4 regions of the Bradyrhizobium sp. SZCCHNR1093 genome follow, and region 3 is predicted to be linked to each of the others. Evidence: predicted binding sites of a transcription regulator. Region 3 holds the regulator's gene; each other region holds the start of a gene.
The links. Region 3 encodes LexA, which represses DNA repair genes until DNA is damaged. Its sites were predicted from a motif close to TGTTCNNNNTGTGTTCNG; they were not measured.
Positions count from the first base shown of each region.

Region 1: the regulator LexA is predicted to act here: its motif matches at 1,832-1,849, upstream of QX070_RS04245 (helicase-related protein).
Region 2: the regulator LexA is predicted to act here: its motif matches at 1,448-1,465, upstream of QX070_RS12300 (putative DNA modification/repair radical SAM protein).
Region 4: the regulator LexA is predicted to act here: its motif matches at 1,256-1,273, upstream of QX070_RS16720 (single-stranded DNA-binding protein).

Region 1 is NZ_JAUHJJ010000001.1:904,450-907,655, reverse strand. It holds gene rpmB (50S ribosomal protein L28) at 1-120, opposite strand, end outside; gene QX070_RS04250 (DUF3108 domain-containing protein) at 762-1,541, shown strand; gene QX070_RS04245 (helicase-related protein) at 1,990-3,206, shown strand, end outside.
Region 2 is NZ_JAUHJJ010000003.1:276,332-279,537, forward strand. It holds gene QX070_RS12295 (UdgX family uracil-DNA binding protein) at 1-32, opposite strand, end outside; gene QX070_RS12300 (putative DNA modification/repair radical SAM protein) at 126-1,364, opposite strand; gene QX070_RS12305 (DNA repair protein) at 1,538-2,326, shown strand; gene QX070_RS12310 (DNA polymerase Y family protein) at 2,226-3,206, shown strand, end outside.
Region 3 is NZ_JAUHJJ010000004.1:582,615-585,820, forward strand. It holds gene glp (gephyrin-like molybdotransferase Glp) at 1-750, shown strand, start outside; gene lexA (transcriptional repressor LexA) at 957-1,655, shown strand; gene QX070_RS17300 (hypothetical protein) at 1,914-2,354, shown strand; gene QX070_RS17305 (hypothetical protein) at 2,578-2,796, shown strand; gene QX070_RS17310 (ComEC/Rec2 family competence protein) at 2,751-3,206, opposite strand, start outside.
Region 4 is NZ_JAUHJJ010000004.1:464,274-467,479, forward strand. It holds gene QX070_RS16715 (DUF2306 domain-containing protein) at 138-536, opposite strand; gene QX070_RS16720 (single-stranded DNA-binding protein) at 595-1,095, opposite strand; gene QX070_RS16725 (outer membrane protein) at 1,557-2,312, shown strand; gene QX070_RS16730 (outer membrane protein) at 2,505-3,206, shown strand, end outside.

The DNA.
Region 1 (3,206 bases), on a different contig from region 3:
CGAGATGAAGGTCACGTTGCACAGGTTCGGCAGGAAGCGCCGCTTGGTCTTGATATTGGAGTGGCTGACCTTGTGGCCAACCTGGGGGCCCTTGGCCGTCAGTTCACAGCGCCGCGACATGGCAGTAAATCCTCTCTCATCCCCGCACCCTTCGTCCGCCTGTGTCGGCGGGCCGCGGGGGTCCAAAACTCGTCCAGCTCGTCTCTGGGAGATGCGGTCCTATAGGGGGGATGCGGCTTTTCGTCAAGGTTTTGAGGGATGGGGCCGGTGGCCCCTTAGCCACGCGCCGAATCGCAGGGCTGCCTCGCTTCACGGCGGCGGTATTTGCGCCCGCGGCACGGCGTCCGGCCATAGGCGTCCGCATGGCCGTTTTTCTCCGAAAGACGTCGTACAATCAACATCATAGCCGATCGCCGGAGACCACATAAAGGGCGTATTCGGGCGTGATGAGTGGACGTTCGCGCGATGGCGCGTCAAATCGGCCCGTCGAGCCCGGCGGATTGCAGGGGCTCACGGGGAGTTTGGGCCGCCCGATGCGGCTTCGCCGGAAGCGGAGCCGGACGTAAAGCGCTGGACAATCGGCCAGGATGTGACCGGTTCGCGTTGTTCAGGAGCGTTTTTGGCGTAAGTAACAGCAGTGGCGCGGCACAGGGGCCGGGGCCCGACAAGCGGATCGGCAGGACCATTTCGACGTGACCAACAGCACGGCCTTCTTCCGTTTCCGGCGCCTGGCGGTGGCCGGCTCCATCGCGGCGCTCCTGCTGCTGGCCCCCCACGGCGCCTGGGCACAGGCCCGGCTGGACGCCCAATATGAGGCTTCGCTGGCTGGCATCCCCGTCGGCAAGGGCACCTGGGCGGTCGAAATCGGGGATGATCAGTACGGCGCCGCAGCTCAGGGCGGCACCGCGGGCCTGCTCAAGAGCTTCTCCCAAGGATCGGGCACCGGGTCGGTGCAGGGGCGCGTCGTCAACGGCGCCCTGGTCGGGCAGAGCTACCAGGCCTCGACCACCACGGGAAAGAAGTCCGAGCAGATCCGCATCAATCTGCAGAACGGCACCGTGAAGGATTTCGCCATCGAGCCGACGCCGCCGGTCGATCCCGACCGCATTCCGGTAACGGATGCCCACAAGCGCGGCGTGCTCGATCCGATGACGGCCTCGCTGGTGCGGGTGCCGGGCAATGGCGAGCTGCTGTCGCCGGACTCGTGCCGCGGCGCTGCGCCCGTGTTCGACGGCCGCATGCGCTACGAGCTCAAGCTCGACTACAAGCGCATGGAGAACGTCAAGGCGGACAAAGGCTATCGCGGCCCGGCGCTGGTCTGCGCGGTCTACTTCACGCCGGTTGCGGGTTACATCCCGGACCGGCCGGTGATCAAATATCTCGCCCAGGCCCGCAACATGGAGATCTTCTTCGTGCCGCTCGCGGGCACGCGCATCCTGGTGCCGTTCCGGGTCGTGATTCCGACCTCTTTCGGCAAGGCGATGCTCGAGGCGACCTCCTTCATCACCCAGGCTTCGCCGCACGTCGCGAAAACGCAGTAGCGCGCGGCGGAATCCTCGTTGTCCGGCCGGCGCCGTCATTGCGAGGCCGTCCGGAAAGCCAGCATGTGTGATCCGGCGCGCGGCCTGAACGACGGCTCGCGTGAATCCGTTTGACTCTTCGCCGATTCTGATTCGACTCGGGCCTGCTCGAAACAGCGCCAGTTCCCTCGCGAAAGCGTTGCTTGTCGAGACCGTGAAAACTTGATCTAGTGCTGCCTTGATCGCGCGGCGCGAGATGTTGCGGTGAACGAAGCCGGAAAGGCGCTGGAGTCAGCGATTCGGGCGTGATTCGTTCTCAAGGCGTTCCGAAGCTTAAGCTGCGTCCCTATATGCGTAGCAATGTGACACAGGTGTGAGGATCGCAGCCTCTCAGAACGACGATAAATCCAGCATCCATCGCGCCTGACCCGCGCGCCTGCAACGCCGGCCTCGAGACCCAATTTAACGAATGGCTTTTTCGTCTTCTTCGGCAGCCTCGCCTTTCGAGCGCGCGTCCGACCGAGCTCCCGGAAGCGGCGTTACCGCCGTTCTCGGCCCCACCAACACCGGCAAGACGCATCTGGCGATCGAGCGCATGCTCGCGCATTCCTCCGGCATCATCGGACTGCCGCTGCGGCTGCTCGCGCGTGAGGTCTACAACAAGATCGCCGATCGCGTCGGCAGCGAGGCCGTTGCGCTGATCACCGGCGAGGAGAAGATCAAGCCGAAGAACCCGCGCTACTGGGTGTCGACCGTCGAGGCGATGCCCAGGGATCTCGACGTGTCGTTCCTCGCCGTCGACGAGATCCAGATCGCCGCCGATCTCGAGCGCGGCCACGTCTTCACCGACCGCATCCTCAACCGGCGGGGCCGCGACGAGACGCTGCTGCTCGGGGCTGCGACGATGCGCCCCATCATCGAGCGGCTGCTGCCGGGCGTATCGACCGTGACGCGGCCGCGGCTGTCGCAGCTCGAATTCGCCGGCGACCGCAAGATCACGCGACAGCCGCGCCGGACTGCCATCGTGGCCTTCTCGGCCGACGAGGTCTACGCCATCGCCGAGCTGATCCGCCGCCAGCATGGCGGCGCCGCTGTGGTCCTGGGATCGCTGTCGCCGCGAACCCGCAACGCGCAGGTGGCGATGTTCCAGAACGGCGACGTCGACTATCTCGTCGCCACCGACGCGATCGGCATGGGGCTCAACCTCGACGTCGACCACGTCGCCTTTGCGTCCGACCGCAAATATGACGGCTATCAGTTCCGCCGGCTCACGCCGTCGGAGTTTGCCCAGATCGCGGGCCGTGCCGGACGGGCGACGCGCAACGGCACGTTCGGCACCACCGGGCGTTGTGCGCCGTTCGAGCCCGAGCTGGTCAATGCGCTCCAGAACCACACCTTCGATACCGTGAAGGTGCTGCAATGGCGGAACTCCAGGCTTGATTTCGCGTCCTTGAGCGCGCTTCAGGTCTCATTGGCGATCGCGCCGGGGCATGAGGCGCTGACGCGCGCGCCGATCGCGGAGGATCTGCGCGTGCTCGATCATGCCGCGCGCGACGCCGAGGTGCGCGACATGGCGCATGGCGCGTCCGCGGTCGAGCGTCTCTGGGAGACCTGCCAGATCCCCGATTATCGCAGGCTGTCGCCGGCCGCCCATGCGGAGCTGGTGACCACCGTGTTCGGCTTCCT
Region 2 (3,206 bases), on a different contig from region 3:
TCAGTGTCGTTGTCGAGGGTTACGACGTGCATTTCTCTCCTCACGTCATTGCGAGCGAAGCGACGCAATCCAGACTTCTCGTGCGGCCCTGGATCGCTTCGCTGCGCTCGCGATGACGGCTTCCGTTAGAATCCAAATCCCAGCTGCTGCGGTTTCGGCCGCAGCCGGGCCGCCAGCGCGGCGCCGTCGAGCAGGGACGGCTGTGGCCGGTGGTCGGAGAGAACGATGAACGGCAGCGCCTTGTTCCTGATGACGTTGAGCTGGGCCAGATCCGCAAAGCGGATCGTGGTGGTGCGGCGGGTCGCGAGGATGCGCTCCACCGTGCGGGTGCCGAAGCCGGGCACGCGCAACAGCTCCTCGCGGCTTGCTGTGTTGATGTCGAGCGGAAAGCGGTCGCGGTGGCGCAGCGCCCAGGCGAGCTTGGGGTCGATGTCGAGCGGCAGCATGCCCTCGCTCTCCTCGACGATTTCATCGGCGTCGAAGCCGTAGAAGCGCATCAGCCAGTCGGCCTGGTACAGCCGGTGCTCGCGCACCAAGGGCGGCGCCTGCAGCGGCAGCGCGCGGCTGGCATCGGGGATCGGGCTGAAGGCGGAGTAATAGACGCGCTTGAGCTTGTAGGCGCCGTAGAGATTGGCCGAGGTCGACAGGATGACGCGGTCATTGGCGTCGTCGGCGCCGACGATCATCTGCGTACTCTGGCCTGCAGGGGCAAAGCGCGGCGGCCGCGCCTTCCGCACCGTCTTCTTGGCTTCCACCGTCTCGTCGAGCTTGAGCCGGAGACGGCCCATGGTGCGGCGGATGGCGCGCTGGTCCTTCTCCGGCGCCAGCCTGGTGAGGCTCGCCTCCAGCGGCGTCTCGATGTTGATGCTGAGCCGGTCGGCATAGCGGCCGGCCTCGGCGATCAGCGCCTCGTCAGCCTCCGGAATCGTCTTCAGATGAATGTAGCCGCGGAAGCGATGCTCCTCGCGCAATTTGCGCGCGACCGAGACGACCTGCTCCATGGTGTAGTCCGGGCTGCGGATGATGCCGGACGACAGGAACAGACCCTCGATGTAGTTGCGGCGATAGAAATCGATGGTGAGCTTCACCACCTCGTCGACCGTGAAGCGCGCGCGCGGCACGTTGGAGGAGGCGCGGTTGACGCAATACAGGCAGTCGTAGTTGCAGGCGTTTGTCAGCAGAACCTTGAGCAGCGAGATGCAGCGGCCGTCCGGCGCATAGGAATGGCAGATGCCCATGCCCGGCGCGGTCGAGCCGAGACCCTTGCCGTCGCGGGAATCCCGCATCTCGGTACCGCTGGAGGCGCAGGAGGCGTCGTACTTGGCGGCATCGGCCAGGATCTCCAGCTTGCGGAGCAGCTCCATACCTTTGAATCCTTTTGATTCCATTCGCTGAATCACATCCGGGGCAATCCCGATTGACTCTCTCGAAGGCGTTAGCTTTATATTAGAACGTATCATGAACAAAGAGGGCCGTCGTGGGTTCAACTGCAACAACGGCAGCGCCCGCACGATGGATGGAAGAGGAGCGGCGACGGATGACCGGCGCACGCATGGATACGCTCGCGCGTCTGCGCGGCCGCATTGCCCGTCTCGAGGCGGGAGATGGCGCACATGACCTGCGCCGGGTCGCGCTCGGCCATGACGAGGCCGACGCCGTGCTGCAGGGCGGGCTGGCCACCGGCGCGCTGCATGAGGTGTTCGCCGAGACCGGCCGTCAGGCGACGGCCGCGACCGGCTTCCTGTGCGGGCTCGCCGCGCGCGTCGCGGCGCGCCGCCCGCTGATCTGGATCCGGCAGGATTTCGCCGAGCGCGAGATGGGCGCGCTGTCGATGAGCGGGCTCGCCGAGCTTGGCCTCGACCCGCGCCGCATCGTGATCGTGCGGGCGCCCGATCTCGATCACGGCTTGCGCACCGCGGCCGACGCGCTCGCCTGCGATGCGCTGGGCGGGGTGATGCTGGAGGTGTGGGGCGAGACGCAAAAGCTCGATCTCGTCGCCAGCCGCAAGCTGACCCTGGCCGCGCAGGAGTCCGGCGTGACCGCGCTCGTGTTGCGCATTGCAGCCACACCCGAACCTTCGACCGCCGAGACGCGCTGGATCGTCCGCACCGCGCGGTCGCTGCCCTCGGCGCCCTGGATGGCCTGGGGCGCGCCGCGTCTCGACGCCGAGCTCATTCGCAACCGTCACGGCCAGACCGGACGATGGATCATGGAGTGGAGCCCCGATGCGTGCCGTTTCAGCGAACCGGCGGCGGATCCTCAGCCTGTGGCTGCCGCGCCTGCCCATCGATCGGATCAAGCGAAACTGCTCCGCCGATCGGCGTGACGACCTGCCGCAGGTCGTCGTCATCAAGGACGCCAATGCGCTCTTGATCCATGCGCTGGACGAGGCGGCGGCGTGCCATGGCGTCAGCCTCGGCCAGCCGCTGGCGAACGCCCGCGCGGTCTGTCCCGACCTCGTCGTCCACGAGGCCGACCTCGCGGCTGACGCCAAGATGCTCGAAGGCATCGCCGACTGGTGCGACCGCTTCACGCCGCTGGTCGCGCTGGATCCGCCGCATGGGCTTTCGCTCGACATCACCGGCTGCGTGCATCTGTTCGGCGGCGAAGCCAAACTGATGCGGTCGCTCTGCGATGCGCTGACCGCGCACGGTCTCACCGTGTCGGCAGCGATCGCCTCCAACGCCGTGTGTGCGCGCACGCTGAACCGGCAGGTGCATGGCCGCATCGTGCCTGACGGCGAGGAGGCGGCCGCGGTGGCGCCGCTGCTGGTGGCAGCCCTTGGCGGCAGCGAAGCGATCACGCTCGGCCTGCGCCGCGCCGGCTTGAAGACGATCGGCGACGTCGCGTCGCGCGGCCGCAACGAGATCACGGCGCGGTTCGGTGTCGCCTTCACCCGCGTGCTGGCCCAGGCGCTGGGCGAGGCCGATGCGCCGATCAGCCCGCGCAAAGTCCCGCCGGACTACATCGTCGACAAGCGCTTCGCCGAGCCGGTCGCGACCGACACGGTGATCGCGGCCAGTCTTTCCAGTCTCGCCGCGATGCTGGTGGCGGCGATGGCACAGCAGGGCAAGGGCGCGCGGCGGCTCGAGGCCTGCTTCTTCCGCACCGACGGCCTGGTGCGCGTCATCGCGGTCGACACCGGCCAGCCGGTCACCGAGGCCGCAATCATCGACCGTCTGTTCCGCGAGCGGCTCGACGCCCTG
Region 3 (3,206 bases):
CGCGACCTGTCGCTGGCGGCCAGCATGAATCATCCGGCACTGCCGGTGCGGCGCCGGCCGAAGGTGGCGCTGCTCGCCACCGGCGACGAGCTCGTGATGCCTGGCTCGACGCCCGGCCCGGGCCAGATCGTCTATTCCAACGGCTACGCCCTGCGGGCGCTGGTGCGCAGCGAGGGCGCGACACCGATCGATCTCGGCATCGCCGCGGATACGATGGAGGCCACGATCGCCGGGATCCGGCGGGCGCGCGAGGCCAAGGCCGACATCCTGATCACGACCGGCGGCGCCTCGGTCGGCGATCACGACCTCGTCAAGCAGGCGCTCGAAGCCGAGGGCGTCGAGATGGCGTTCTGGAAGATCGCGATGCGGCCGGGCAAGCCGATGATGCACGGACGGCTCGGCGACATGAGGGTGATCGGACTGCCCGGCAATCCGGTGTCGTCCTATGTCTGCGCCATCCTGTTCCTGGTGCCGCTGATTCGGCGGCTGCTCGGCCGCGACGAAGCTCGCATGCCACGCGAGACCGCCCTGCTCGGCCGCGAACTCGGGGCCAACGATTCGCGCGAGGACTATCTGCGGGCGCAGCTCGAGGAGCGCGCCGACGGCACCCTGATCGCAACGCCGGTGACCCAGCAGGATTCGTCGCTGCTCGGCAATCTCGCGCTCTCGCAGGCGCTGGTGATCCGGCGGGCGTTTGCGCCGAAGGCCGCCGCCGGCAGCCCGTGCGAGATCCTGCGCCTGCCGAGCTAGGCCGTTTCCCCCGGCAAAGCCCGGTCCGTTCACTACAATTTAAGGATTGCGGAACACACATCGAACATATAGTGTCCGTTCATGATTTGTTTTTAGTATGTTGCGGGCGACGCGATGATGGTCCGACTCCAAGGCGCTCTCAGCCGGTTTGTGCTCAAGGCGCAGCTCCTGGACTCGGACGACAACAAACTGGGGACCAGGTCGAGATGCTGACGCGCAAACAGTACGAACTTCTGCGGTTCATCAACGAGCGGCTCAAGGAAGCCGGCGTGCCGCCGTCCTTCGACGAGATGAAGGATGCGCTCGATCTGCGCTCGAAGTCCGGCATTCATCGCCTGATCACGGCGCTCGAGGAGCGCGGCTTCATCCGCCGGCTGCCCAACCGCGCCCGCGCGATCGAGGTGATCAAGCTGCCCGAGCTGTCACAGGCCGCCAACAACCGCCGCGGCTTCACCCCATCGGTGATCGAGGGCAATCTCGGCAAGGTGCGCACCAGCACTCCCGCGCTGGACGATGGCGAGCGCCCCGTCGCGGTGCCGGTGATGGGCCGCATCGCCGCCGGTACCCCGATCGAGGCGCTACAGACGCGCAGCCACACCATCAGCGTGCCCGCCGACATGCTCGGCAACGGCGATCACTATGCGCTCGAGGTGCGCGGCGACTCCATGGTCGATGCCGGCATCCTCGACGGCGACATGGCGCTGATCCAGCGCAACGAGACCGCCGACACCGGCGACATCGTGGTAGCGCTGATCGACGATGAGGAAGCGACGTTGAAGCGCTTCCGCCGCCGCGGCGCATCGATCGCGCTGGAGCCGGCCAACACCGCCTACGAGGTGCGCATCCTGCCGCCCAACCGGGTGAAGATCCAAGGCAAGCTGGTCGGGCTGTATCGCAAATACTGATCGCGGACGCGATCGGTCGATCGGCGGCGAGCGCACGCGCTTCTCCGCCGATCGAAATTGGTCACGCGCGAATGCACCTCAGGATGTGCAGCGCGGCACGCTCAAACGCTTGTGATCGCCCGCGGGCGCACGCGGTGCAGATCAGCGCAGAATTGCCGTGAAGCGCGCGCTAACATCTCCTCGATGTCCACTCTGATAGAGGCCTGCGCCTGTCCGGGGGGAGCGTGGGTCGGCTATCTCTCAACGAGGAGCGATCCGATGTGTGACTACAGCCTCCATGCGGTTGCGTCCCGTCCCGCCAAGGTCGGCGAGACGTTGATCTCGACGACGTTTCGCGGCACCGCCACCCGCGGCTTCGCCCTCGAGAGCGAGCCGACCGTCGCAGTCTGCATGCTGCCCGGCACCGAGTTGGCATTTGTCGAGGACGTCCGCTACGACAGCCGCTGGCTCTGGACCCGGACGATCCGCGAGCGCGTCGCGAAGTTCAACAGCATCGAGACGCACATCCCCGATCGCCATCACGACGCGATCGAATTCGCCGACGGCCGCCACGTGCTGGTGACCCAGCTCTGCGAGGGCCAGCGCGTCACCGTGCTGCAATTGCCGGTCAGCAAGCAGCCGGCCGAGCGCCGCCCGGGCGTGGCGGAGGACGTTCCGGCTTCGCAGGCCACACCGATTCGCCGCATCAGCATCACCTGAGCGCCTGCGCGTCCGCATTTCTCTCGGTCATGAGCGAGCTTTCGGCCGGGGGAGATTTGGTTTCTGCAAGCGCAAGGTCCTTTCGGGCGAACCTCACGCTCCGGCATCGCATCGAATAGGAACGACATCCCTCGGCCGGCATTGTGTGCCGGGGGAGCTTGCCGCCGCGGTCAACAAGATCGATTGGAACAAGGCCGACCGGATCACCGAGCCCGGCCGCTACATGCTTCCGTTCGGATGGCTAACGGTCACGGTTGATGACATCGCCGTCTGGCAACGATATCCGGGCGCTGCGTTCACGCTGGTCGAAGGTCCCTCGCTGTTCGATGGACCCGACGACACCGAGTATCATCTCAGCACGTTGTATCATCTCAGCACGTTCGAGCTGTCCGGCGCTCAATCCTGCTCGCCCTGCTCCGTCTCCGGCGGCGTCGCGTCCTGAAGCCGCGACACCGGCGCACGCGGCGTCAGCGTCGTGTCGAACTCGCCGGCCTCGGCGGGCGCCGGCCACCACGGGCGGTCGGTGCCGCCGGCGCGCACCGGCGTGACGGAGAAGCCGGTGCCCCGCTGCACCAGCATCAAGGCGCCCTGCTGCTGCAGGCGCTGGCGATCGATGACGGCCGCCGCGCAGGATGACGGCGCGGCGCGCGCGGTGACGATCAGCGCTGCACGGGCGCAATCATCGTCGAGCGCCTCGGTGCGCAGGGTCAAGGCGGCGAATCGGCCGTCGGCCATCGTGACCACGCAGCCCGCCTCGTCGCAGGAGACGCCATCGGCGAGCGATGAATCCGCCGGCAGCCGGGCATCGGCGTCGGCCGCGAGCCACTCCTTGGTGGCGAACACGTCCTTGCC
Region 4 (3,206 bases), 120 kb from region 3:
CGCTTGGAATCATATAGCGCAGGAGCGCGCCGCAGGCCACCCCCAAACCGAGGTGGGCCGCGCTTTTTCTGCTCGCCTTTCCAGGGACTTAACCACATGACACGGCTCCGCGAGGCTTGCTCGGGAACCGTCTCTGGCTAGGGCCCGAAGACCACCTTGTGCATGATCCGTCCGGGCAGCAGCGTGAACAGTCCGGCAATCACGAGGGCACCGGAAAACAGCGTGATCATGGCCCGGCGATGGGCCGCCACCCGATGGCGGTGCGCAGCCCACACCGCAAGCGGCAGCACGGCCAGCGTGTAGAGCGACAGCAGGTGGATCGGGCTCCATGGCCCGACCAGCCGGATGGTGTGGATCCAGAACGAGCTGGCTGCAACGGCAACCATGAGCGCGACCCAGACCCAGCCGATCGTTCGATGCGGCAAGGTCCCCTTCGGGGCCGCGAACTGGACGAGTCCCAGCGCAAACGCCGACATCGCGGCGACGGCGTGCAGCAGGACGGAGGGTTCGGCGGCGAGCAGCGGTGCGAAGCTCATGCAACACCCCCGTGGTCAGACGGCAGCGGCCTGAACGTCGTGCGGCCGCCCCTGCGCCTCAGAACGGAATGTCGTCGTCCATGTCGCTGTTGCGTCCGCCACCACCGGCCGAGGCGACCGCGCGGCGCGGCGGCGCCATCGACGGACCGCTGCTGCCGAAATCGCCGCCACCCATGTCATCGGAGAAGCTGCCGCCACCGCCGCCGCCCCGGCCATCGAGCATCGTCAAGGTCGAGTTGAAGCCCTGCAGAACGACCTCGGTCGAGTACTTCTCGACACCGCTCTGGTCGGTCCATTTGCGGGTCTGCAGCGCGCCCTCGATGTAAACCTTGGCGCCCTTCTTCAGATACTGCTCGGCGACCTTGCAAAGACCCTCGTTGAAGATCACCACGCGGTGCCACTCGGTCTTTTCCTTGCGCTCGCCGGTCGCCTTGTCGCGCCACGTTTCCGACGTCGCAATGCTCAGATTGGCGATCGGCCGCCCATCCTGCGTACGCCGGATCTCGGGGTCCTTGCCAAGATTGCCGACCAGAATCACCTTGTTCACACTACCCGCCATCACCACTCTCCCGCGGTTCTCGATCATCGGACCGGCCGTCCACACCGGCCTCACGGCGTCCGGTGGCTAACCCTTCCTCTCGCGGCGGACCCTATACGGTTGCCGCGCGGTCCACCCGCCCTGTCCATTGCTTATCCACATATAGCAGGCGGAAAGCCATTGTTCCAGTTTTGTTCGCACACATATGTCCACAACCGTGCGTCGAGTTCCGCGGAACTCGATGGAACCGCAACTTCTCGCAAATGGAACCCGGAAAAAGTTCCCTATTCACGAAAAAGGGATTAATTTTCATCAAGTTAGCTCGCCGCACTTCCTCCTCGGCTGTGGCTTTTGGGAGACGGTATCCAGGGTTGAATAGCGTATATTTCTGGACGGATTGGGGCCGCAAGCGTGGTCGCACCAACTTCACAGAAGTGCGTCTCCGGGGACCAATTGGAGACGCCCAACGCGGGAGACTTGGGATGAAAAGAATTTTTCTCGGAGCTGTCAGCTTAATGGTTTTGGGGGCGCTGACGCCGGCGGGAGCCGCCGATCTCGCCGCCCGCCCGTACACGAAGGCCCCGGTAGTGGCGCCGGCGCCACTTCCGACCTGGGCCGGTTTCTATCTCGGTCTGCAGGGCGGCGGCGGCTGGGGCCGAAGCAAAGAGACCTTCTTCGGAGCGCCCAATACGGCGATCTTTGCCGGCACCCAGAACTATAACACCAGCGGCGGCTTCATCGGCGGTGTGGTCGGCTACAACTGGCAGGTCGACAACATCGTGTTCGGTCTCGAGGGCGACTATCACTGGGCCGACATCAACGGCCGGTCGGGCGTCATCAACGCCGGTCTCGGCGATACCTACTTCACCAGGCTGCGCGGCTTCGGCGACATCAAGGGCCGCCTCGGCTGGGCTGCGGGTCCGGCGCTGTTCTTTGTCAGCGGCGGCGCTGCCGTCGGCGATCTCCAACACCGCTACGACGCAGCGCTCAATGGCGGCGCGGCGAATAGCTTCGCTCAGAACAACTGGCGCTGGGGTTGGACGATCGGTGCCGGCGCCGAGTACATGTTCGCGCCGAACTGGTCGGCCAAGGTCGAATACAACTATCTCGACTTCGGCAAGAGCTCGATTCAGTACAGCGCGGTTCCGGCCAATCGCTCCGAGTGGAGCGACACCGTGCACACCGTCAAGGCCGGCGTCTCCTATCACTTCAGCGGCCCGATCGTGTCGCGCTACTGATTGCACGCGCAAATCGAATGTGTCGAAAGGCCGGCTTCGCGCCGGCCTTTTTTGTGTGCCAGAACCGGTACTTGCTGGGCCGTTGTGTCATTTGGGTGACGGCTTTTTACGACGGAAGGGGCTATCAAGGTCCGGCGGGTGGGCGTTGGTGAGAGTGTGCGTGCGGGCGTCGGACTTGGTTTGGGGAATGCGATGAGAAGGCTGTTGCTGGGGGCGACAACTTCGCTGGCGCTGGGGATTGCGCCGGCCATCGCTGCCGACTTGCCCGCGCGCACCTTCACCAAAGCGCCTGCGATGATCACGACGATCTATGATTGGAGTGGCTTCTATATCGGCCTGAATGCCGGTGGCGCATCGGCCCGCACCTGCTGGACCAACAAGGTCAGCTTCGCTGGCGTGGCCGCAACCAACGCGGAAGGCTGCCATGACGCAACCGGCGCGCTGGCTGGCGGCCAGATCGGCTATCGCTGGCAGGCCGGCGGCTGGGTGTTCGGCGTCGAAGGCCAGGGAAACTGGGCCAACCTCAAGGGCAGCAACACCGGCCAGTTGGTCCCGCCCGTGACCAACCAGACCAAGATCAATGGGATCGGCTTGCTCACCGGCCAGATCGGCTATTCCTGGAACAACGTGCTCTGGTACGTGAAGGGCGGCGCCGCGGTTGCGGGTGAGAAGTACAACGGTCTGTCCACGGCAACTGGCGGTGTGCTCGACCAGTCCAGCGCCACGCGCTGGGGTGCGGCTGTCGGCACCGGCGTCGAGGTCGGCTTCGCCAAGAACTGGTCGGTCGCAGCCGAATACGAGCACCTGTTCATGGGCAACCGCACCCTGGGCTTCTCGGGCGTTCCCGGTGGAGCCGCGGGCCGGACCGATGCGGTCGGCCAGGACGTCGACATG